2 regions of the Streptomyces sp. TS71-3 genome follow, and region 2 is predicted to be linked to the other one. Evidence: riboswitches for the same ligand, from Rfam matches in the RefSeq annotation. Region 2 holds a riboswitch; the other holds the start of a gene.
What was found. Region 2 has a riboswitch for thiamine pyrophosphate ahead of thiO (glycine oxidase ThiO). Riboswitches for the same ligand answer to the same signal wherever they lie in the genome.
Positions count from the first base shown of each region.

Region 1: linked by a shared signal. The riboswitch ahead of thiC (phosphomethylpyrimidine synthase ThiC) and the one ahead of thiO (glycine oxidase ThiO) in region 2 are both predicted to bind thiamine pyrophosphate.

Region 1 is NZ_BNEL01000003.1:847,536-858,775, forward strand. It holds gene Sm713_RS28000 (metallophosphoesterase) at 1-643, shown strand, start outside; gene Sm713_RS28005 (hypothetical protein) at 837-1,703, shown strand; gene Sm713_RS28010 (alpha/beta fold hydrolase) at 1,910-2,737, opposite strand; gene Sm713_RS28015 (hypothetical protein) at 3,024-3,452, shown strand; gene Sm713_RS28020 (hypothetical protein) at 3,881-4,150, shown strand; partial or broken gene Sm713_RS41765 (MFS transporter) at 4,527-5,225, shown strand; gene Sm713_RS40765 (hypothetical protein) at 5,360-5,935, shown strand; gene thiC (phosphomethylpyrimidine synthase ThiC) at 6,035-7,906, opposite strand; TPP riboswitch at 7,899-8,084, opposite strand; gene Sm713_RS28035 (YibE/F family protein) at 8,591-10,183, shown strand; gene Sm713_RS28040 (DUF5326 family protein) at 10,383-10,601, opposite strand; gene Sm713_RS28045 (cupin domain-containing protein) at 11,088-11,240, opposite strand, start outside.
Region 2 is NZ_BNEL01000001.1:4,524,821-4,536,060, forward strand. It holds gene Sm713_RS18280 (deoxyribonuclease IV) at 1-258, opposite strand, end outside; gene pknB (Stk1 family PASTA domain-containing Ser/Thr kinase) at 344-2,287, opposite strand; gene Sm713_RS18290 (thiazole synthase) at 2,506-3,300, opposite strand; gene thiS (sulfur carrier protein ThiS) at 3,306-3,527, opposite strand; gene thiO (glycine oxidase ThiO) at 3,524-4,888, opposite strand; TPP riboswitch at 4,886-4,999, opposite strand; gene Sm713_RS18305 (NAD(P)/FAD-dependent oxidoreductase) at 5,125-6,366, shown strand; gene Sm713_RS18310 (Rv2175c family DNA-binding protein) at 6,455-6,820, shown strand; gene thiE (thiamine phosphate synthase) at 6,991-7,662, shown strand; gene metF (methylenetetrahydrofolate reductase [NAD(P)H]) at 7,917-8,837, shown strand; gene Sm713_RS18325 (hypothetical protein) at 8,901-10,118, shown strand; gene Sm713_RS18330 (NAD(P)/FAD-dependent oxidoreductase) at 10,292-11,240, opposite strand, start outside.

The DNA of each region.
Region 1 (11,240 bases), on a different contig from region 2:
CGTCATGCGGCTGTCCGCAGAGGCCGCCGCCGCGGGCGGCTACTGCAAGGCGCTGATGGGCAATCACGAGCTGCTGCTGCTGGGCGCGAAGCGGTTCGGGGACACCCCCGTGAACTCGGGCGCGGGCACCGCCACCTTCCAGGCGGCCTGGCTGCTGAACGGCGGCCAGAAGACCGACATGGACCGGCTGGAGGACCACCACCTCCAGTGGATGTCCCGGCTCGACGCGATGGAGGAGGAGGACGGCCACCTGCTGGTGCACTCCGACACCACCTCCTACCTCGACTACGGCGACTCCATCGAGGCCGTGAACGACACCATCCGCGAGGCCCTCACCCGCAACGACCCCAACGAGTGCTGGGAACTCTTCCGGAAGTTCACCAAGCGCTTCGCCTTCCGCGACGACAACGGCCCGAGCGCCGTCCGCGAGCTGCTGAGCACCTACGGCGGCACCCGGATCGTGCACGGCCACAGCCCCATCCCGTACCTGCTGGGCGAGGTCGGCTCCGAGGACGGCGAGGAGGCCGAAGGACAGGGCGTCGAGGGACCGCACGTCTACGCGGAGGGCCTGGCCATCGCCATGGACGGCGGAGTGACCATGGCCGGAAAGCTGCTGGTCTGCCCGCTTCCCCTACACGCCTGACCGGCCGCTCGTCTGTTCGACCCTCCTCCTATACCGGATCGCCCTGGCCAGTAGGGCAATTTTCGGAAACCCCCTGTCACCGCGTGCCGTGACCGCTCTACCATGTGTTCCTCCATAGCAGGGTCCCCTCCGTTTCTGCCCGCGGCCCGCGTCCCAGCAGGCCCCACGCCCTATGGAGCATCGGGGGAAGCACATGAACAGCGCTCCACACCTGCTCACCGAGGACCGCCGGGAGTACGAGCGGATCCTCGACGAAGCGCTGCGCGCCCAACGCCAGGACCTCACCATGGCCGGCGGAGCGCTCACCGCCGGGCAGCTCCGCACCATGGCACTCGACGCGACGGCCCTCATAACGGCCGCGGCCGCCGTGGAGTACCAGCACTACGTAAGAGCCCGCAGCGAGTTGCGCGCCCCGGCGCGCGCCACCCGGGCGCCCCGTCCGGCAGGTGTGCGCCGCGGCGCGGGCCAGGACAGAGGCGCGTTGGGCGACTTCACACGCGCCGGAGCCGAGCCCGGCGAACCCGCCAGCGCGGGCCTGACCGCGGTCCTCGCGGTGCTCGCGCCGCTGCTGGCCGGAGCCGCGGCGCTGATCTTCCTGCTGGTCGGCTACGCGCTGAAGCTGGTGGGCCCCGAACCCGCGTTCGCGCAGACGCTGCGCACGACAGGGTGGGTGTTCGCCGCGATCACCGCGGCGGCCATCTCCTTCGCCACGGCCGGCCTGCTGCTGACCGCGCTGCGCAACGGCTCGACGTCCCTGCGCGCGGCGGACCGCGACCAGCTCGACGAGAACGTGCGCCGCACCCGCGAGGCCTGGCACCGGGCCCTGCTGGAACGCGGCATCCGCCCCTTCCTCCAGGAGGCCTTGCAGGAACGGCGCCCCGCGGTGGCCGGCGAGGCGGAGCACGCGGCGGTGGAGCACACAGGCCGCATGCCCCACCTCGGCTACCACCGCCCCGGCTTCAGCAGCCCCGAGAGCGGCACCACCGCCGCCCGCCCCCGCTACAGCAGCCCCGATTTCACCAGCCCCGACTACGGGGGGCCGGAGCACCAGCCGGAGTGAGACGGGGACCGGCGGCGCGGTCGGGCCCCTGCCCGAGCGCGGCGCTCACGTGTGGACAGAGCCCCTGGTCGGGCACGGACAGAGCTCCTGGTCGGGTGCGGGCAGCACCCCTGGTCGGGTGCGAGCAGAACCCCTGGTCACGTACGAACAGAACCGCTGCTCAGGTGCAGACGGACTCCCTGCTCAGGTACGGACGGACTCCGTGCTCAGGCCTGGATGAACGCCATCAGGTCGGTGTTGAACCTGTCCGCGAACGGCGGCACCATCGTCAGACCGTGCGGAGCGCCCGGGTAGACCTTGTAGTCGACGTCCTTGACGATCCCCGAGGACTTGTTGCCCGCGGCCACGATCGGCACGATCTGGTCGTCGTCGCCGTGCACGATCAACGTGGGCATGTCGAAGTCCCTCAGGTCCTCTGTGAGGTCGGTCTCCGAGAAGGCCTTCACGCAGTCGTACGCGCTCTTCATGCCCACCTCCATGGACCACCGCCAGAACGCGTCGCGGATGCCCTGGGAGACGTGCGAACCGGAGCGGTTGGCGCCGAAGAAGTTGGCGCTCAGGTCCTCGTAGAACTGCGAGCGGTCCGTCAGGATGCCGTTGCGGATGTCGTCGAAGACATCTATCGGCAGCCCGTCCGGGTTGTCGTCCGTCTTCAGCATCAGCGGGGGGATGGCGCTGAGGAGGACGGTCTTGGCGACCCGGTCGCTCCCGTGGCGCCCGATGTAGCGCGTCACCTCGCCGCCGCCCGTGGAGTGCCCGACGAGGATGACATCGTGCAGGTCGAGCGCCTCGATGAGCTGTGCCAGGTCGTCGGCGTAGGTGTCCAGGTCGTTGCCCTCCCACGTCTGGCTCGAACGCCCGCCGCCGCGGCGGTCGTGCGCGATGGCGCGGTATCCGTTCTCCGCGACCATCATGAGTTGCGGATCCCAGGCGTCGCCGTTCAGCGGCCAGCCGTGGCTGAACACGACCGGCTGGCCGGATCCCCACTCCTTGTAGAAGATCTGCGTACCGTCCTTGGTCGCGACGAAAGGCATGGTGCGGTTCCTTTCGGTGATGTCTCGTGATGTCCCGGTGATGTTTCTCGTGATGTTTCTCGCGATGCTCCGGTGAGGTCCCGGTGAGGTGTGCCGCGGACCGCCGGCGAGCACTCTCCGCGCACGGGCCCAGCGACACGTACGATCACAAAGATGCACATCTGCGCCTTTTTCCCGGCTGACCTCTAATCCGGACCTGAAACACCGAACCCCGATGCAGAATGCCGGCTCGGGACTTCCGGCTCGGAACTTGTGGAGCGCCTCCGCGCGGTGTTAGTCCAAGGGCATGGCCGTCCTCGGAACCGGGATGCGTGCGGGCATCGTCGCCGGTGTGCTCAGCGGCGTGCCCTCGACGGTGCACGCTCTGGCCACGCGGCGTGATCCGCTGGAAGCGACCCGCGCGGCCGGATCGCTCTTGCTGCCGGATGAGGTCCGCTCGGTGCGGCTGCTCGCCGCCGCGGTCCCCGTCCACTTCGGGATCAGCGTCGGCTGGGGCGTGGCGCTCGCGGCCGTGCTGCCGCGACGGGCGACCACCGCGTGGGGCGCGCTCGCCGGCCTCGCCATCGCCGGGCTCGACCTCGGCGTGCCGGGCAGGCGTACCGCCCGGGTCCGCGAGCTGCCGCGGTGGCCGCAGGTGGCGGACCATCTCGCCTACGGCGTGATCGCCGCCGCGTGGGTGGCCGCCTCCCGCCACCGAACGCAGGGTGCTCGATAAGGCCCTCCGCTCACGCAGGCAGTCTGCGTCCTCCACCATCAGCGGAGGGCGCCTTGGGTATCCGGACGGGTCCGCCCGTTGGCATCGCGCTCACGTTGATGCTTCCGCCGAGCGAGCCGTCGACGCCGGGCAAGTTGTCGACACCAAGCGGGCTTTCGGCGGCTCCAGGTGAACGTGCGGGCAAGGTGTCCCACGCCCGTTGCCGTGGCCGGGTGGCCAAAGGTGGTATTCGGATCACCCATACAGCCCCAGACATGTGATCTTCATCTTTTTCGGGCGATACCGGCGCATAGCTTGGCCACAGCCGGCGCCGGTTCGGCATCACGTGCACTTCAGGAGGTCTTCGTGTCAGATATCGCGGTACAGGGAACACCGGAACGGGGGCCACCGGGCGACGTCACGGCGGTGAGCGCAGATGGGGGAGGGTCGTGCGGGCCTGGGTGGGATCGGCGGTACTCGCCGGCCTGGCGGTCCCGCTCGCCGTGGCATCGCCCGCCACCGCGCAAGGCAAGCCTGCGCACGACGACCCTGCCCGCGCCTACGTCGCCAACGTGGACACCGACACCGTGTCGGTGATCGACACCAGGACCAACACCGTCACCACCACCATCACCGGCGTCAACGCGCCCGCCGGTCTCGCCATCACCCCGCGAAGCGCCGCCGCACCGAGGAAGCCGAAGAGCGCGACTTCGTCCTGAACGACCGCAGGCAGTCGATCCTGCGACCGAGGGACGGACGCCACGGTGACCTCGCCGGTACACCGGCGGATCCCGGCGACGTTCGCACCGGCTGCGGCGCCACCGCCGTGGGAGCGTTCGGCCTCGACGTTCGCCGGCAGAGCGCTGGTCCGGGACCCCGAGGGATCCCGGACCGACGCTCGCATGGACCTGGACCTGGACCTGGATCTGGACCTGCGCCTGTACTTGGACCTGGTCCGCCAACGCAGGTGCACGCCCCACCGACCACTGCGACACGGCCACCTCCCGTCGCTCAAGCACACGCTTCAGCAGCTTCTCAAGCAGTTCCCGGCGGAATATCTGCTCTGCGATGAGACAGATGGGGAAGGGGAAGGAAATGACGGCTGAGTTATCACGGCACCATACGGCTGACGGGGAAGGTGTTGATGCAGCCGGGTCGTGGAAGGAGGTCCTGCGCGGGCGACGCGGACGGCTCATAGCAGGACTACTGGCGCTTGAACTGGCCGCAGCGATACAGGGTTTGGCTGTCTCCACCCTTCTTCCGGTGATCACCAAGGATCTTGGTGGAGATCACTACTTCGGTTGGGCCGCAGGGGCCGGCACTCTCGCGACACTGACGATGATTCCTCTCGGCGCTGCTCTCGCCGAGCGCATCGGACGCCGCTGGCTGCTCACTCTCGGATTGGTCGTCTACTGCCTCGGCGCACTCGTATCCGTTACGGCACCCGTGCTCGTGTTCTTCATCGTCGGACGAATACTTCAAGGGGCAGCCGGCGGGACGCTGGCAACCTTGAGTCTTGGAGCGGTGGCCCGGACTGTGCCCGAGCACCTCCGCAGCCGCGTCTACGGGATGATCGCGGCCATGTGGATCGTGCCTGCGCTCGTAGGCCCGCCGTACGCGGCCTTCGTCGAAAGCCTTCTCGGATGGCGTTGGACACTGCTGTTGCTTGTTCCCCTCCTGCTGGCGGGACGGCTCTCGTGGCAGGCCAGACGGGGATGTTCACCAGCGGCGACATCAGGCGCTCGCCGACCCCGGGCGGCGGAGTCCTCCTCTTGGTCTCCAGCGTCCTGGCAATCTTGGTCGGTACAAGCATCGGGTCCATACCCGCCGTTGCACTCGCCGTCGCTGGGCTGCTGGTCGTCGGGTACGCCCTCGCACGGCTCCTGCCTTCCGACGTTGCTCCTGCTTCACGGACGGCGACCATTGGGATGCTGCTGCTGGCCTTCACTTTCTTTGGCGCCGAGGGGACGCTGTCGCTCACCGTCACCCGTGGCCTGGGTGCGGCGCTCACTCAGGCGGGTGTTGCACTCACCGCTGGCACGGTGTGCTGGGCGATCGGCAGCCTCGTACAGCCCGGCCTTTGCGAACGCCTGCGCATATCCGCCGCCACCCTCTCCGTAGCCGGGGCTGTTGTGCTCCTTCTCGCCAGTGCGAGCGTCGTTACCATTCTGGTCGCACGACCTGCACCAACAGTCGCTGCACTGTTCACGGATGCCACATGGGCGGTGGCCGGCCTGGGAACGGGCACGGCCTACCCCACCCTGATGACCACCGCCACTGCGAAAGCTGACGGCTCCCATGCGGAACGCCTGTCGGCCGGCATTGTGTTGGCCGAAGCCACAGGTGGCAGCCTGGGCCCCGATGTCATCGGCGGCTTGTACTCCCTCGGGCTGCGCTGGTCGCTACCGCCCCACTCAGCGTTGCTCCTCAGTTTTGGAGCCACCACCATCGGCGGCCTCTTGCTCTTGGTGACCACTGCACGAGCCCTTCGCGTACGAAGTTGAAGCCACGGCTGCCTGGTAGGACTCAGCCGCAAAACACGTCGGCCCGGGACCCCGAGGAGTCCCGGACCGACGCTTGCTTGCCTGGGCCTGTACCTGGACCTAGTCCGCCAACGGCAGGTAGACCCGGTTCCCCGCCGCCGCGAACTCCCGTGACTTCTGGAGCATCCCGGCCTCGATCTCCTCCTCCGTCGCGCCCTCAGCCGCCTCGCCGCCGAAGCGCTCTGTGATGCTTCGACTAATCTTCATCGAGCAGAACTTCGGCCCGCACATCGAGCAGAAGTGCGCCGTCTTGGCCGGCTCGGCCGGGAGTGTCTCGTCGTGGAACTCCCTGGCCGTGTCGGGGTCGAGGGCCAGGTTGAACTGGTCCTCCCAGCGGAACTCGAAGCGGGCGTCGGAGAGGGCGTCGTCCCAGTCCTGGGCGCCGGGGTGGCCCTTGGCCACGTCCGCCGCGTGGGCCGCGATCTTGTAGGTGATGACTCCGGTCTTGACGTCGTCGCGGTTGGGCAGGCCCAGGTGCTCCTTCGGGGTGACGTAGCAGAGCATCGCCGTGCCCCACCAGCCGATCATCGCGGCGCCGATGCCCGAGGTGATGTGGTCGTAGGCGGGCGCGATGTCGGTGGTCAGCGGGCCGAGCGTGTAGAACGGGGCCTCCTCGCAGATCTCCTGCTGGAGGTCGATGTTCTCCTTGATCTTGTGCATCGGGACGTGCCCGGGGCCCTCGATCATCGTCTGCACGTCGTGCCGCTTGGCGATCCTGTTGAGCTCGCCGAGGGTCTCCAACTCGGCGAACTGCGCGCGGTCGTTGGCGTCGGCGATGGAGCCGGGGCGCAGGCCGTCGCCCAGCGAGTACGTCACGTCGTAGGCCGCGAGGATCTCGCAGAGCTCCTCGAAGTTCTCGTAGAGGAAGCTCTCCTGGTGGTGTGCCAGGCACCACGCGGCCATGATGGAGCCGCCCCGCGAGACGATGCCGGTCTTGCGGTTCGCGGTCAGCGGCACGTACGGCAGGCGTACGCCGGCGTGCACCGTCATGTAGTCCACGCCCTGCTCGGCCTGCTCGATGACGGTGTCCTTGTAGATCTCCCAGGTCAGCTCCTCCGCCTTGCCGTCGACCTTCTCCAGCGCCTGGTAGAGCGGGACGGTGCCGATGGGGACGGGGGAGTTGCGCAGCACCCACTCGCGGGTGGTGTGGATGTTGCGGCCGGTGGAGAGGTCCATGACCGTGTCGGCGCCCCAGCGGGTCGCCCAGGTCATCTTCTCCACCTCCTCCTCGATCGAGGAGGTCACAGCGGAGTTGCCGATGTTGGCGTTGACCTTCACCAGGAACCGCTTGCCGATGATCATCGGCTCGATCTCTGGGTGGTTGATGTTCGCGGGGAGCACCGCGCGGCCCGCCGCGATCTCCTCGCGCACCACCTCGGGGCTCATGTTCTCCCGGACGGCCACGTACTCCATCTCGGGTGTGATCTCGCCCCGGCGCGCGTACGCGAGTTGGGTGACCGCGAAGCCCGGGCGGCCCCGGAGCGGCCTGCGCGGCCGGCCCGGGAAGACCGCGTCGAGATTGCGCAGGCCGCCCCGCGGGGTGGTGTGCTTGATCCCGTCGTCCTCGGGGCGGACCGGACGGCCCGTGTACTCCTCGGTGTCGCCGCGCGCCGTGATCCAGTTCTCCCTCAGCGGGGACAGACCGCGGCGGACGTCGGTTCGGACGGCCGGATCGGTGTACGGGCCCGAGGTGTCGTACAGCGTGACGGACTTTCCGTTGGTGAGGTGCACCACACGGACCGGTACACGCAGGTCGGGGTGCGAGGACCCCTCTGGACCCGGCAGATACGCCTTGTGCCAGCCGTTGGACTCCCCGGTCCGCCCGTTCTGTCCGGCCTGTCCGGCTTCTCCGTTGGAAGACGTGACAGGCGGGGCAGGCGTGTCGGACCCGGTCGGGGCGGTGGCAGGCGTGTGTGCATCCTGATTGGTCATACGACCTACTCCCTACGCCGGCATTACCCGGTAACAGGTTCGGCGGTCGACGCAGCCACTCCTGACGACGGAACGTGGGCCCCTGAGCGCGTACGTCGTACGCGCAGGGCACACGTGTTCCGCGTGTGAGATTCAGCGCCCTCTCAGCCCGGTGCTCCGAGCTCCCGCGTGTGCAAATGTGCATCCACGCTAGCGTCATACCGGGCACGCTGAACAGAGGGCCCACGTCCAAGAGCGAGTACTCGCGTTGATCGATCGGTGACCAGCATGCAGCCGCCTCCTCCGCCGCCACCCGGCCGGAACCCCCGTCCGGGCCCCGGCGGCCGTCCCGGCCCGGGACCAGAATCCGCAGGTCGGGGCCGTGGCCGCAACAGGCCCGACGGACCCGATGGGCACGACCGGTATGACGCGAACGAGGAGTACGACGGGTACGGCGGCTACGGCGGCTATGACGACGGGAACCGGCACGAACGTCAGTACGGACGCGGCCCGTACGACCAGAACACCCCATACGACCCGTACGGCACAGGCACCGCACAGACCCCGAACACCCCATACGACTCGGGCACCTCGCGAGCCCCGAACGCCCCGTACGACACGGGATCCACACGCGTCCCGAACGGTCCGTACGGCACCCGACCCCCACGTGTCCCGAACGACCCCTACGGCACCGGGCCCACACACATTCCGGACCCTTCGCGCACCGAGGGCGCCCCGCGTGCCCAGAGGGGTCGGGGCGCCCAGAACGCGCCGCACGGCGCAGGTGCCCCCCGCAGCCGCCCGGCGGAGGCCCACGATCGCCCCTGGGACGCGGGCCGGGGCCACGAGCCGGACGGCCACGGCCCCACCGGCAACCATCCCGCGGACGCCCACGGGCACGGGCACACGCACTCCCACGGGCCCGCCGCGCCCGTCTCGCGTCACCTGCGCAAGGTCATCGGGGCCATCCTGATCCCCTTCGCCATCGCGGTCGTGGTCGGCATCGTGGCGCTCTGGCCGGGGGGCGCGCCGCCGCACAAGCGGACCGGCGTCGGCTTCGACCGGCAGAGCCAGCAGGCGGTCGTGGCCCGCATCGACAAGGTGAGCTGCGCATCCGTGAACGCTTCGGCGGAGGCGCCCACGGGGGACACCTCGACCGCCGAGGGCAGCTCCGCCCAGCAGGAGAAGCACGGGACCTGCGGGAAGGCGACCGTCCGGATCACCACCGGCAAGGACACCGGCCGCACCTTCACCGAGATCGTCCAGCCCGACGCGCCGCGCCAGCTCCACCAGGGGCAGAAGGTGGTGGTGGCCTATGCGCCGGACGCGCCCAAGGAACTCCAGTACTCGGTGACCGACGTGAACCGGAAGCTCCCGATGGCGCTGCTCGCCGGGATCTTCGCCCTGGCGGTGATCGTGGTGGGCCGGCTGCGTGGCGTCACGGCTCTGGTGGCGCTGGCGGTCAGCTTCCTGGTGCTGAACCAGTTCGTCCTGCCGGCCGTCCTGCAAGGGGCGAATCCGCTGCTGGTGGCGGTGGTCGGGGCGAGCGCGATCATGCTGATCGCGCTCTACATGTGCCACGGGCTGACCGCGCGCACCTCCGTCGCCGTGCTGGGCACGCTGGTGTCGCTGCTGCTCATCGGGGTGCTCGGCTCCCTCTTCATCGGGTGGTCGGCGCTGACGGGCAACACCGACGACAACACCGGGCTGATCCACGGCCTGTATCCGTCGATCGACATGAGCGGTCTGCTGCTGGCCGGCGTGATCATCGGCTCGCTGGGCGTGCTCGACGATGTGACGGTGACGCAGACCTCCGCCGTGTGGGAACTGCACCAGGCCGATCCCTCGATGGGCTGGCGGGCGCTGTACCGGGCGGGCATCAGGATCGGGCGCGACCACATCGCCTCGGTCGTCAACACGCTCGTGCTGGCCTACGCGGGCGCGGCCCTGCCGCTCATGCTGCTCTTCTCGATCGCGAAGAGCGGGGTCGTGCAGGTCGCCAACAGCGAGCTGGTCGCCGAGGAGATCGTCCGGACGCTGGTGGGCTCGATCGGTCTGGTGGCCTCGGTGCCGGTGACGACGATCCTCGCCGCGCTCGTCGTCTCCGCGGACCGGCCCGAGCCCTCCCTGGAGGGGGCCGTCGACGGGGACGGAGCCGGGGTGACCGCCAAGCGGCTGCCGGGGCCTGGGGCGCCCGCGGGCTCCGCTCCGGTACCGGTACCGGTACCGGAAGGCGACGGTCCTTCCGCACGCGGCGGTGGCCAGCGTGGCGGACGGGGGCACCGGCGCAGGCACTAGCCGCAGGCGCGCGGCTCCTGTCGCACCACCCTGAGTCGTTGGCTCACCACCCAGGGCCGCCGGCTCACCACGCGGGACACCCAGGGCGCCCGGATCGTCGCCCAGGGCTTGCGGCTCGTCGTCCCGAACCCCCGGGGTATCGCCGTGCGGCCTCGGGGTATCGCCGTGCGGTCTCGGGGCATCGCCGAGAGTTCTGCCCTCACCAGCCCCGGTGCGACGACTTGTCCGACATGAACTTGCGGACCACGAACATGAGCGCACCCACGATCGCGACGAAGATGAGCACCTTGAAGAGCAGCCCTATGAGGAACGAGAGGATGCCGACGATCAGCCCGCCGAACACGACGAGGGCGATGACCGGCACCACGACCCACTTGAGCCACCAGGGCATGCCTGCGAAGACTCCACGCTCTGCCATCGTCCTTACCGTCCTTCACCTCTCGGCCGGCCCGGAGCCGCTCTACTGCGGGAACCGCCCGGCCCGGTGCTCGCGCACCGATCTCGTCTCGTGCTATCGATGCTAAGCGGACGGGAGGAGTAACGGGACGCCTGACGGCCCTTGTCCTTCCCTGACCCGTCCCCTAGGGAATCCCGGGGGAACGCCTGGGGACGGCTGGGGCTCCGGGAGGGTCCGCGAGCGCTCCTCGGGGAGGCCCGGGAGGAGTCCGCAGCGGGGCGTCACCGCAGGGGGTCCGCGGGATTCGGGTGGAGTCCGCGCCGGGTACGGCACGCACCGCGAACCGGCGGGTCAGCCACGCTCCGGCGCCCAAACCGGCAGCTCGGCCCGGCTCCGGCGGCCAGACCAGCAGGTCAGCCCCGCTCCGGCGGCTGAGCCGACAGGTCAGGCACTCTCCCCGCCGACTGAGCCGGCAGGTCAGGCACCCTCCGGCGGCTGAGCCAGTGGTCAGGCACTCTCCGGCGGGGAGAAGACCACCAGCACCCGCAGGTCCTCGCTGATGTGGTGGAACTTGTGCGGCACCCCGGCCGGGACGTAGACCACACTGCCGCGCGCGACGTGCGTGGTCTCCGCGCCGACGGTGAGGGCGCCGCGGCCGCT
Region 2 (11,240 bases):
CCGCTCCACCGTCTCGGCGGTGTGCGAGCCCATGTTGATCAGGTACGGGGCGTGGACGTAGGCGGGGATGCGCTCCGCGGCACAGGCCTCGCGGAACTTCTCGTCCTGCTCGGGGTTGCCCGCCGGGGTCGCCCAGCCGCGCGGGTTCGCGACGAAGACCTGCACGGTCTCGGCACCCATCTCGCGCGCGTACGACAGCCCGGCCGAGGCCAGGCCGCCGGCCACCGGGACATGCCCGCCGACCGGATTGCGCGCCACCCCGAGGGGATCATGTACTCGGCTACTACGGCCGGTTCGGCTGCTCACACGGGACAGGGTGCCATGCCGGAGGCCCAGCCCTGCCCTAGCCCACCTTGAGGGTGATCGTGCCCCCTTCGGGGGCCTTGTCGCCGCCCTGTACCGACTGGTCCTTGACCTTGTCGCCGAAGTCGAGGAAGCCGCGGTCCACGTCGACGTCGAAGCCCGCGTCCGTCAGCTTCTGCTTGGCGTCGTCCACGTTCTGGCCGACGACGTCCGGCACCTCGATCATCTCGGGACCCTTGGAGAGCGTCAGGGTGACGACGTCGCCCTCGCCGGCCTGGGTGTCCTTGCCCGGCGACTGGGCGGCGACCGTGCCCGCGTCGAAGGGGGAGCTGACCTGCTTGTCCGCGACCTTGACGCCGAAACCGGCGTCGTGCAGATCCGCGGTCGCCTCGGCGGCGGACTCGCCGCCGACGTCGGGGACGTCCACCGGCTCGCCCCTGCTGACCGTGAGCGCCACCGCGGATCCCGCCCTGAGGTTGTTTCCGGCGGGCGGGTCCGTTCGGATCACGGCGCCCTTCTCGACGGCGTCGCTGAACGTCCTGTTGACCATGCCGGGCGCCAGGCCCGCGCCCTTGAGCTGCGCCCTCGCCTTGGACAGCGGCACGTCCTGGAGATCGGGCACCCGGACCGTCCGCGGGCCGAGCGAGATGGTCAGGCCGACCTCGTCGTGGCTGCGGATGCGGCTGCCCGCCTTGGGGTCGCTGGCGATGACCGTGCCCCGCTCGTCGGTGTCGCTGTACGCGTGCTTGATGTCACCCGTCTTCAGGTCGGCGTCGGCGAGCCGCCGGCTCGCCTCCGACTCGGTCTTCGCCAGCAGCGGCGGCACCCGGGTGAACTGGCCGGAATTGATGTACCAGACGCCCACGCCCAGGCCCAGCACGGCGAGCACCGCGATGATCAGCGCCAGGGTGCCGCGCCGGGGGCGCGGGCGGCGGCGCACCGGGGGCGGGCTCTCCAGCCGGCTGGTGGAGTGGTGCATCGCCACCACGTCCTCGCGGGCGCTGCCGCCCGCGTGCCGGCGCCTTCCGGACCGGGCGCCGACGGCGGCCCGCAAGGCGCTCGGGATCACGCTGGTGCGGTCCTCCGCGTTGTCGTGGGCGGTGGCACGCGCGCCGGGCGGCAGGGCGTCGAGCTGCTCGCTCGTGAGTGCCTGCCGAGCGCGCCTGGCGTCCGCGAGCAGGGCGACCGCGTCCTGCGGGCGCGCCTGGGGCGCCCGCGCCGCGGCGGAGGCCACGAGTGCGTCCAGCTCGGCGGGCATCCCGGGGACGGAGGCCGACGGGGCCGGCACGTCCGTGCTCAGATGCTGGTAGAGCACCTGGGCGGCGGAGTCGCCGGAGTGCGGCCTGGCGCCGGTCAGCATCTCGTACAGCACGACACCGCAGGCGTAGACGTCGACCCGGGGGTCCGCGGTGCCGTGCTCGATCTGCTCGGGGGCCAGGTAGGAGACGGTGCCCAGGACGGTGCCCGTGGTGCTGGTGATCGTGTTCACGGCGCGTACCAGGCCGAAGTCCGCGACCTTCACCCGGCCGTCGTCCCCTATGAGGACGTTCTCCGGCTTCATGTCGCGGTGCACGAACCCGGCGCGGTGCGCGGCGCCCAGCGCGGCCAGCACGGGCTCCAGGATGTCCAGCGCGGCCCTCGGGCGCAGGGCGCCCCGCTCGCGCAGCACGTCGCGCAGGGTGCAGCCGGCGACGTACTCCATGGCCAGGAAGACGTAGCCTCCGTCGGTGCCCTGGTCGTAGACCCCGACCACGTTCGGGTGGGCCAGCCGGGCGACCGACTTCGCCTCGCGGATGAAGCGCTCGACGAAGGAGGCGTCGGCGGCGAGCGCCGGATGCATCACCTTCAGCGCGAGCACACGGTCGAGGCGGGTGTCCACCGCTCGGTAGACCGTGGCCATCCCGCCCACCGCGATGAGCGCGTCGATGCGGTACCGGTCGTCGAGGACCTGCCCGATCAGCCGGTCCGAGAGGGTCGTGTCCACGAAAGGTGAGTCTACGAGCCGTCACCGACAACCCGGACCACACGGACGTCCCCGGTGCGGGACTGAAGCCGTCCCGTGACGGCCGACCCGGCAGCCGGGGCCGCCGTGGTGGCCGGTCGCGGACCGGACCGCCACCGGCCCGAGGCGGCGGTCCGGGTCGCAGCCGGGCCACCGGCCCGAGGGGTGTTCCGGGTCACGGCCGGGTCACCGGCACCCGCTCAGAAGGCCGGGCGTTCCGGGTCCAGGCGGGCCAGCCCCTCCGCCGGGGAGGAGGCCTCGGCGAAGTGCCGGCGCGGGATGCGGCCCGACCGGTACGCGAGCCGCCCCCCGGCCACCGCGAGCCGCATGGCCTCCGCCATCAGCACCGGCTCCTGGGCGCGGGTCACCGCCGACGCCAGCATCACCCCGGCGCACCCCAGCTCCATCGCGAACGCCGCGTCGGAGGCGGTGCCCGCACCGGCGTCCAGGATCACCGGCACGCGCGCGTGCTCCACGATGAGCTGGAAGTTGTGGGGGTTGCGGATGCCGAGCCCGGAGCCGATGGGGGAGCCGAGCGGCATCACCGCCGCGCAGCCCACGTCCTCCAGCTTCCGGGCGAGCACCGGGTCGTCGTTGGTGTACGGCAGGACCGTGAAACCGTCGTCGACCAGGGTCTCCGCGGCGTCCAGGAGCTCGACGGGATCGGGCAGCAGGGTGCGCTCGTCCGCGATGACCTCCAGCTTGATCAGGTCACCGCCGAGCGCCTCACGCGCCAGGCGGGCGGTGAGCACGGCCTCACCGGCGGTGAAGCAGCCCGCCGTGTTCGGCAGCACCTGGATGCCGAGCCGCTCCAGGACGGAGAGCACCGAGCCCTGCACGCCCGGATCGAGGCGGCGCATCGCGACCGTCGTCAGTTCCGTGCCCGACGCGATCAGGGACCGCTCCAGGATGTCGAGACTGGGGGCGCCGCCGGTTCCCATGATCAGGCGGGAGCCGAACGTCCTCCCGCCCAGCACGAACGCGTCGTCTGCCATCTGCGTCACCCTCCCTGGACGGCGGTCAGGACCTCGATGCGGTCCCCGTCCCGCAGCGGGGTACGGGGCCACTGCGCGCGCGGGACGACGGTTTCGTTGAGGGCGGCGGCGATCCCGGAGGACGCCGCGGAGATCCCGGCGACGAGCGCGTCGAGCGTCGTCCCCGAGGGCACGTCCTGGCCCTTGCCGTTGACGGAGACCGATACGGAAGCGGTCCTGCCGGTCATGTCCTCTGCTCCCTTCGCTCTGCCTCGCTGAAGCGTCGCGGGGTGAAGGCGCGTGCGTCCTCGGGAAGTTCACCGGTGGTCAGGACGTGCGCCATGATGTCGCCGGTCACCGGGGTGAGCAGGACGCCGTTGCGGTGGTGCCCGGTCGCGAGCAGCAGCCCGGGGAGCGCGGTGGGCCCGAGCAGCGGCGCGTTGTCCGGGGAGCCGGGGCGCAGTCCCGCGGAGCTCTCGGTGAAGGGCAGTTCGGTGATGCCGGGCACCAGGTCGTGGGCGTCGCGCAGCAGTTCGTACACGCCGCCCGCGGTCACCGTGGTGTCCCAGCCGAGTTCCTCGCTGGTGGCGCCCACCACCAGCTCACCGCTCAGCCGCGGCACGAGGTAGACGCTGTTGCCGCGCACCACCGCCCGTACCGTCCGGCTCAGGAACGGCGCGTGCGAGGCCGGCACGGTCAGCCGCAGCACCTGCCCCTTCACCGGCCGCACCGGCGCCAGAACGCCCTCGGGAACGCCCGCGAGGCGTCCGCTGAGACTGCCGCCCGCCAGCACCACCTGCCCGGCCGAGGCCCGGGTGCCGTCCTCCAGGACGACGCCCGAGGCCCTGTCCCGCTCCACCGGCAGGCGTGCGGCCCACTGCCGATGGAAATGCACCCCGGCGCGCTCGCAGGCCGTCAGGAGGGCCGCGGAGAGCCTGCGCGGATCGATCTGGTGGTCGCCGTCCACCCGCAGGCCGCCCTGCACGCCCGGGGCGAGCATCGGTTCCAGACGGCGGCACTCACGGCCCGTCAGCCACTGCGGGTCCAGCCCGAGTCGCTGCTGGAAGGCGTGCAGTTCGCGCAGGTGGGCGCGGTCGTCGGCGTCGAGCGCGACGGCCAGGGTGCCGCAGGCGCGGTAGCCCAGATCCGCCACGCCCGACGCCTCGGACAGCTCCTGTGCGAAGTCCGGGTAGCGCCGCGCCGAGGCCATGTTCAGGCCGAGCAGGGTCTGCTCGCCGTAGTGCAGCTCGGTGACCGCGGCCAGCATCCCCGCCGCCACCTGTGCGGCGCCGCCGCCCGGCGCCGGGTCGACGACGGTGGTGCGCAGCCCGTGCTGCGCCGCGCGCCAGGCCGTCACCAGGCCGATGACGCCGCCCCCGACCACCAGCACGTCCCAGGACGTGCCGCTGGGCGGTGCGGCCGTGGCCGTGTCCCGCGCGAGCGGTGTGGAGGTCCCGGTGCCCCCTCCCGGCGGAGGGGAGGCCCCGGTGTCCGGTGCGGGCGGTGCGGACGTCCCGTCGTCGCGCCCGGGTGGTGTGCCGCCCGGCGGACGTCCTGTGGGGCGCGGCCCGTCCGCCGGGGGCGGACCGCCTTCGTCACGGGGTCGCATGGGTGTCAAGACCCTCCCTTCGCCGGCATGACCCGGATCAGGTTCGTACGGTCGGAGGCCGTCCCAGCCTCCCTCTCAGCCCGGTGCGTCCGGGCTCCCGCGGAGCTCTTTCCTGCGGCCCACCCTAGCCCCTCACCGTGCGACCCAGTAAGGGAGCCGCATTCCGGGGGCCCTCCCAGGGAGTACGCCTCGGGGAACGGCTGACTGACGGAAAGTCACGCGCTTATGGTGATCGGGTGAGCGAGCAGACGGGACCGGAGAGCCGGTCACACCAGCTTCAGGCGGAGCGCCGCATCGTCGTGGTGGGGGCCGGCATGGCGGGCGTGCAGACCGCCGTCGCCCTGCGCGAGCAGGGCTTCGACGGCCCGGTCACCCTGCTCGGCGCGGAGGTCCACCCGCCGTACGACAGGCCGCCGCTGTCCAAGGCCGTGCTGCTCGGCAAGGCGGAGGGCTCCGCCTTCGACATCGACTTCGACGCGCTCGGTGTCGAGCTGCGGCTCGGCCAGGAGGCGACCGGCCTGCGGCCCGCCGACCACGAGGTGGACACCCCCCAGGGTCCCGTCCCCTACGACGTGGCGGTGATCGCCACCGGTGCGGAGCCCGTCCGGCTGCCCGGCGCCGAGGACATGCCGGCCGTTCACCTGCTGCGCACCCTCGACGACGCGGAGCGACTGCGCCCGGTACTCGCCGCGCAGCACGACATCGTGGTCGTCGGGGCCGGCTGGATCGGGGCCGAGTTCGCCACGGCGGCGCGTGAGGCGGGCTGCGAGGTGACCGTCGTGGAGGCCGCCGACCAGCCGCTCGCCGGCGCGCTGCCCCGGGAGGTGGCGGCACCCATGGCGGACTGGTACGCCGAGGCCGGCGTAAGGCTGCGCACGCGCGCGCGGGTGGCCCGTCTGGAGCCCGGCGGCGTGGTCCTCGACGACGACACCCGGCTGCCCGCCGGGGCCGTCGTCGTCGGCGTCGGCGCCCGCCCCGCGACCGGCTGGCTCGCCGGTTCCGGGATCGCGCTCGGCACCCACCGCGAGGTCCGCGCGGACGACGGCCTGCGGACCTCGGCGCCCGACGTGTTCGCGGTGGGGGACTGCGCGTCGTTCCCGTCCGCGCGCTACGGGGAACGGCTCCTGGTGCACCACTGGGACAACGCCCTCCAGGGACCGCGCACCGTCGCCGCCAACATCCTCGGCCTGACCAGCGCGGTCTACGATCCCGTGCCGTACTTCTGGTCGGAGCAGTTCGGCCGGTTCGTGCAGTACGCCGGGCACCACACGGGCGCCGACTCGCTGGTGTGGCGGGGCGACCCCGCGGGCGCCTCCTGGTCGGCCTGCTGGCTCCGCGGCACCCAGCTGGTCGCCGTCCTCGCCGTCAGCCGCCCCCGCGACCTGGCCCAGGGCCGCAGGCTCATCGAGTCCGCCACGCCCATGGACCCGGCCGCCCTCTCCGACCCCACCCGGCCCCTGAAATCGGCCACAGCCTGAGGGTCCTGCCGACCGTGCCCGCCCCGCGGCGCGCCTCGCCGGAGGCGCCCCGCTTCCGACTGCCGGTCCAAGATGGCACGCTTGTCCTGTGACCGAGATTGACGCAAAGATCGATGCTCTCGTCCCCGCCTGGCTCACCCTCCCGGACATCGCCGAACGGCTCGACGTGGAGGTGACGCGCGTCAGGCAGCTGGTCAAGGAGGGCCAGCTGATCGCTGTGCGCCGCGGTGAGAACAGGGCATTGCACGTTCCGTCCGACTTCATCGACGGCGACAAGGTCGTGAAGGGCCTGACCGGCACCCTGACGCTGCTGAGGGACGACGGCTTCACCGACGAAGAGATGCTGGAGTGGCTCTTCACCCCGGACCCGAGCCTGCCGGGCACGCCCGCGCAGGCGCTCAGCGAGAATCGCGGCACGGAGGTGAAGCGCCGCGCCCAGGCGCTCGCCGTCTGATTCGGATCCGCTGACTCCACGAACAGCCGCGCGTACGGGCCGCGGCCACCCCGCGGCCCGTACGCCGGGACGTGCGCGTCCCGCGCCCGCCCGCGGACCCGGGCCGATCCACCGCCGCCACCGACGACCCCTGGGGGGACCCCGCCGTGCCCAGCACCAGCCAGAGCGCCATCCCGGCCCCCGGCCCCGCCGCCGAGCCCGGCACCCTCAGGGACCGGCTCGCCGACGCCCGCCTGTACCTCTGCACGGATGCGCGCAAGCGGCAGGGCGACCTGCCCGAGTTCCTGGACGCGGCCCTCGCGGGCGGTGTCGACATCGTCCAGCTGCGCGACAAGGGCATGGAGGCCGCGGAGGAGCTGGAGCACCTGCGGGTCGTCGCCGACGCCTGCCGCAGGCACGGCAAGCTGCTCGCGGTGAACGACCGCGCGGACGTCGCCCACGCCGCCGGCTCCGACGTGCTCCACCTGGGCCAGGGCGACCTTCCCGTACCCGCCGCCCGGGCCGTACTCGGCGAGCGGGTCCTGATCGGCCGCTCCACCCACGCCGAACCGGAGGCCGCGGCCGCGGCCGTCGAGGAGGGCGTGGACTACTTCTGCACGGGCCCCTGCTGGCCCACCCCCACCAAGCCGGGCCGGCACGCGCCGGGCCTCGGTCTTGTGCGGTACACCGCGTCCCTGGGCACCGACCGCCCCTGGTTCGCCATCGGCGGCATCGACCTCGGCAACCTGGACCAGGTCCTCGACGCGGGCGCCCGCCGGGTCGTCGTCGTGCGCGCGATCACCGGCGCGGACGACCCCGCGGCGGCGGCCGCGGAGTTCGCCAAGCGCCTGCGGGCCTCCTGATCCGGTACACCGCCTGATCCGGTGCCCGGCACGGGACCGTCTCCGGCATGGCACCGCCACGTCACCCGCCCTGGCACACCCTTGTCACCCTTGTCACCGGCACACACCGCCTGGCAGGAATCGGCCAACACCGGAGCGACATACCGTGGCACACCCGCCCGTCACGTGGGCACCCGTAAGTCGGCATCCCGGCAAACAAGACAATTGACCTTGCTCCGGTTTGGTCGCGCCCCGCGTCTGGCTAGTCTGCCCGTATGGCCTTTGGCACCGCATCCACCAGGATCGACCGCGCACCCACCGTGCGCGACATGCTCGCGTCCGGGACGACCACGTACTCCTTCGAGTTCTGGGCACCCAAGACCCCGAAGGGTGAGCGGAACCTCTGGAACGCCCTGCGCAGGGTCGAGGCGGTGGCACCGAGCTTCGTCTCGGTCACCTACGGGGCGGGTGGCTCCACCCGCGCCGGCACCGTGAAGGCCACCGAGCAGATCGTCGCCGACACCACGCTCACCCCGGTCGCGCACCTCACCGCGGTGAACCACTCGGTCGCCGAGCTGCGCAACATCATCGGGCAGTACGCCGACGCCGGGATCCGGAACATGCTCGCCGTGCGCGGCGATCCGCCCGGCGACCCCATGGGCGACTGGGTCCCGCACCCGGAGGGCCTCACCTACGCCGCCGACCTGGTCCGCCTGATCAAGGAGTCCGGTGACTTCTGCGTGGGCGTCGCGGCCTTCCCCGAGATGCACCCCCGCTCGGCGGACGAGGACACCGACATCCGGCACTTCACCGACAAGTGCCGGGCGGGCGCCGACTACGCGATCACCCAGATGTTCTTCCAGCCCGAGTCGTACCTGCGGCTTCGGGACCGCGCCGCGGCGGCCGGCTGCGACACGCCCATCATCCCCGAGGTGATGCCCGTGACCAGCGTCAAGATGCTCCAGCGGCTGCCCCAGCTCAGCAACGCCGACATCCCCGCAGCGCTCACGGAGCGCATCCTCGCCGTCCAGGACGACCCCGCGGCGGTACGCTCCATCGGCATCGAGTTCGCGACGGAGTTCTGTGCACGGCTGCTCGCCGAAGGCGTCCCGGGGTTGCACTTCATCACGCTCAACAACTCCACGGCGACGCTGGAAATCCACGAGAATCTGGGTCTGCACCAGCACCAGGGCTAGCAGCGGCCTTACGCTTGCCCGGCAGGGCGTGGCAAACCGCACGACCGTAAGGGAGGGGCGTACATGGGCATGACGGTCCTCTACATCGCGTTCGGTCTGGTCGCGCTCTGGCTGCTGGGCGAGGTGCTGCTGCAGTACAAGGCACGCCTGCGCTGGCGGCTGCTCGCCTTCGTCGGCTTCCTGGGCGTGGTGGTCGGCGTCGTGATGCCGTCCATCGTGGTCATCGTGATCGGCGCCATCGCCTTCGCCGTCGGGCAGACATGCGTCACCCTGTCGTTCCGCCGCGGCTTCACCACGGGCTGGGCGCTGGGTGGAAGGCCGGGTGCGAGCAGACGCCGCAAGGGCGACCCGGGCGCCCACCAGGACCCCACCCTCCAGGTCTCCGACCTGGAGTACGAGCCGGCCGGCTCTCCCGACGCCTACGACGGCCAGGACGCGTACGGTGCCCAGGACGCGTACGAGGACACCGGCTCGTACGACACCGTCGGCGCATACGGCGACACGGGCGCGTACCAGGCCGCCGGCGCCTATGACGGCCCCGACGCCTCCGACACCCCGCCGCACCCCGAGCAGCCCTACGCCGCGGCCGGTGCGCCCGGGCCGCTGCCGCCCGAGCAGCCCCCGGCCCAGGTCTACGAACCCGAGCCGTTGCCGGAGGACACCGGCCAGTACGGCATCTACACCAACGCGCCCGCCTACGGTGCCGAGGGCGACGGCGGCTACGGAAACGGCTACGACGACAGCGGCTACGGCTACCCGCCGGCCGCGGCCCCCGACAACCCCGCCTACGCCTCGGCGTCCGCGCAGCAGGCGGGCTACGGCGGCACCGAGTACGGGTACGACGGGTACGCCACGGGCTACGACCAGCAGCAGTACACCTATGACGCCGGGCAGCAGGTGTACCAAAGCTGGGTCGCAGACCCGTACGCGAACGGCGCGGCGGGACAGCCGGACGGCGCGGCGGGCACCCAGGGCTACGGCACCGAGCAGCAGTACGACCCCTACGCCCAGCAGGGCTACCCCCAGTCCTATCCGGCCCAGGATCCCTACGCGGGCGGCTCGTACGGCACGGACACGCCTCCCGGCGGCGTCTGGATGCCCCAGCAGCGTGGCATCGAGGACGGCTACGGCGGTGACCTGCCGCCCGAGCAGTCCTACCCGTACCAGGGCCACCCCCAGGGCGCCTACGACCCCGCGGCGGCCGGCTACGACCCCGCGGCGGGCTACGACCCCACCACGGGCCACGACCCGGGCTACCGCGACCAGCAGCACCGCTACTGACACACCCCGGCTACCCGGGGCGCCTCGGCGTCATCGAGCACGGCGACGGGCCTACAAGCACGGGTGGCGGCCGCGTTGGCCGGGGTCATGCCGCGGTCGAGCTTTCCGGGGCGCCCGCCGCCCTGGCCGCCGTGCGGCCGTCACGTGCGGGGCCAGGGGCCTCGGCGGGCCGCTCACCGCGAGCCGCGGAACTGCGAGCCCTCCACGATCAGTCCGGCGACCAGCGCGCCCGACATGCCCGCGTGCGGCAGCCCCCCTCCGGGGTGGGACCAGCCGCCCACGGTGAACAGCCCCGGCAGACGGGTGGTGTTCGAGGGGTGCAGCAGCCGGCCGCCCGCTGCGGCCAGGGAGGGCGGCGGGACCGCTCCGCCCTCCGCGCCGGTCGCCTCGGCGACGTCCGCGGGGGTCCGCACCTCATGCCAGAGCAGACGTTCGCGCAGCCCGGGAACGGCCTCCTCCGCGCGCGTGAGCACCCGTTCGACGTCCTCCTCGGAGACCGCCGCGCCCGCGGGCACCGTGGCGGTCACCGTGACGGCCTCGTGCCCGGGGTCCGGCACGGACTCCGGGCCGTCGGGGCGCAGCACGCCGACCGTCGGCTCCGCGGGCAGGCCCGGGGCGGCTCCGAAGAGCCGGTCGAGCTCGCCTTCGCGATCGGGGGTGTGCACCACCGTGCGGTGTGCGGCATCGGACGGGCGGGCGCCCCGCAGAGCGAGCAGCACCGTCAGGCGGCTGGGCAACCCGGACCGGCCGGGCACCTCGCCCGCGGCACGGGCCGGGACTCCCGCCAGCATCCTGTCCAGCACGCCCGGCGCCACGCCGGCCACTACGAAGCCGGCCTCCTCGACCGTGCCGTCCGCCAGCTCGACGCCCGCCGCCCTGCCGTCCTTCTCCACGATCCCCGCCACCGGAGCGCCGAAGCGGAACTCGACCCGCCGGGCCACGCAGCGCTCGTACACGGCCCGGGCGAGCGCCCGCAGGCCGCCGCGCACCGCCCACATGCCGAACGTCTGCTCCAGATACGGCAGTACGGCAGCGGAGGCCGGGGCCGTCCGCGGGTCCATGCCGGCCGCGAGCGCATGGTGCTCCAGCAGCGCGCGGAGCCGGGGCTCGCCGCCGAGCTCC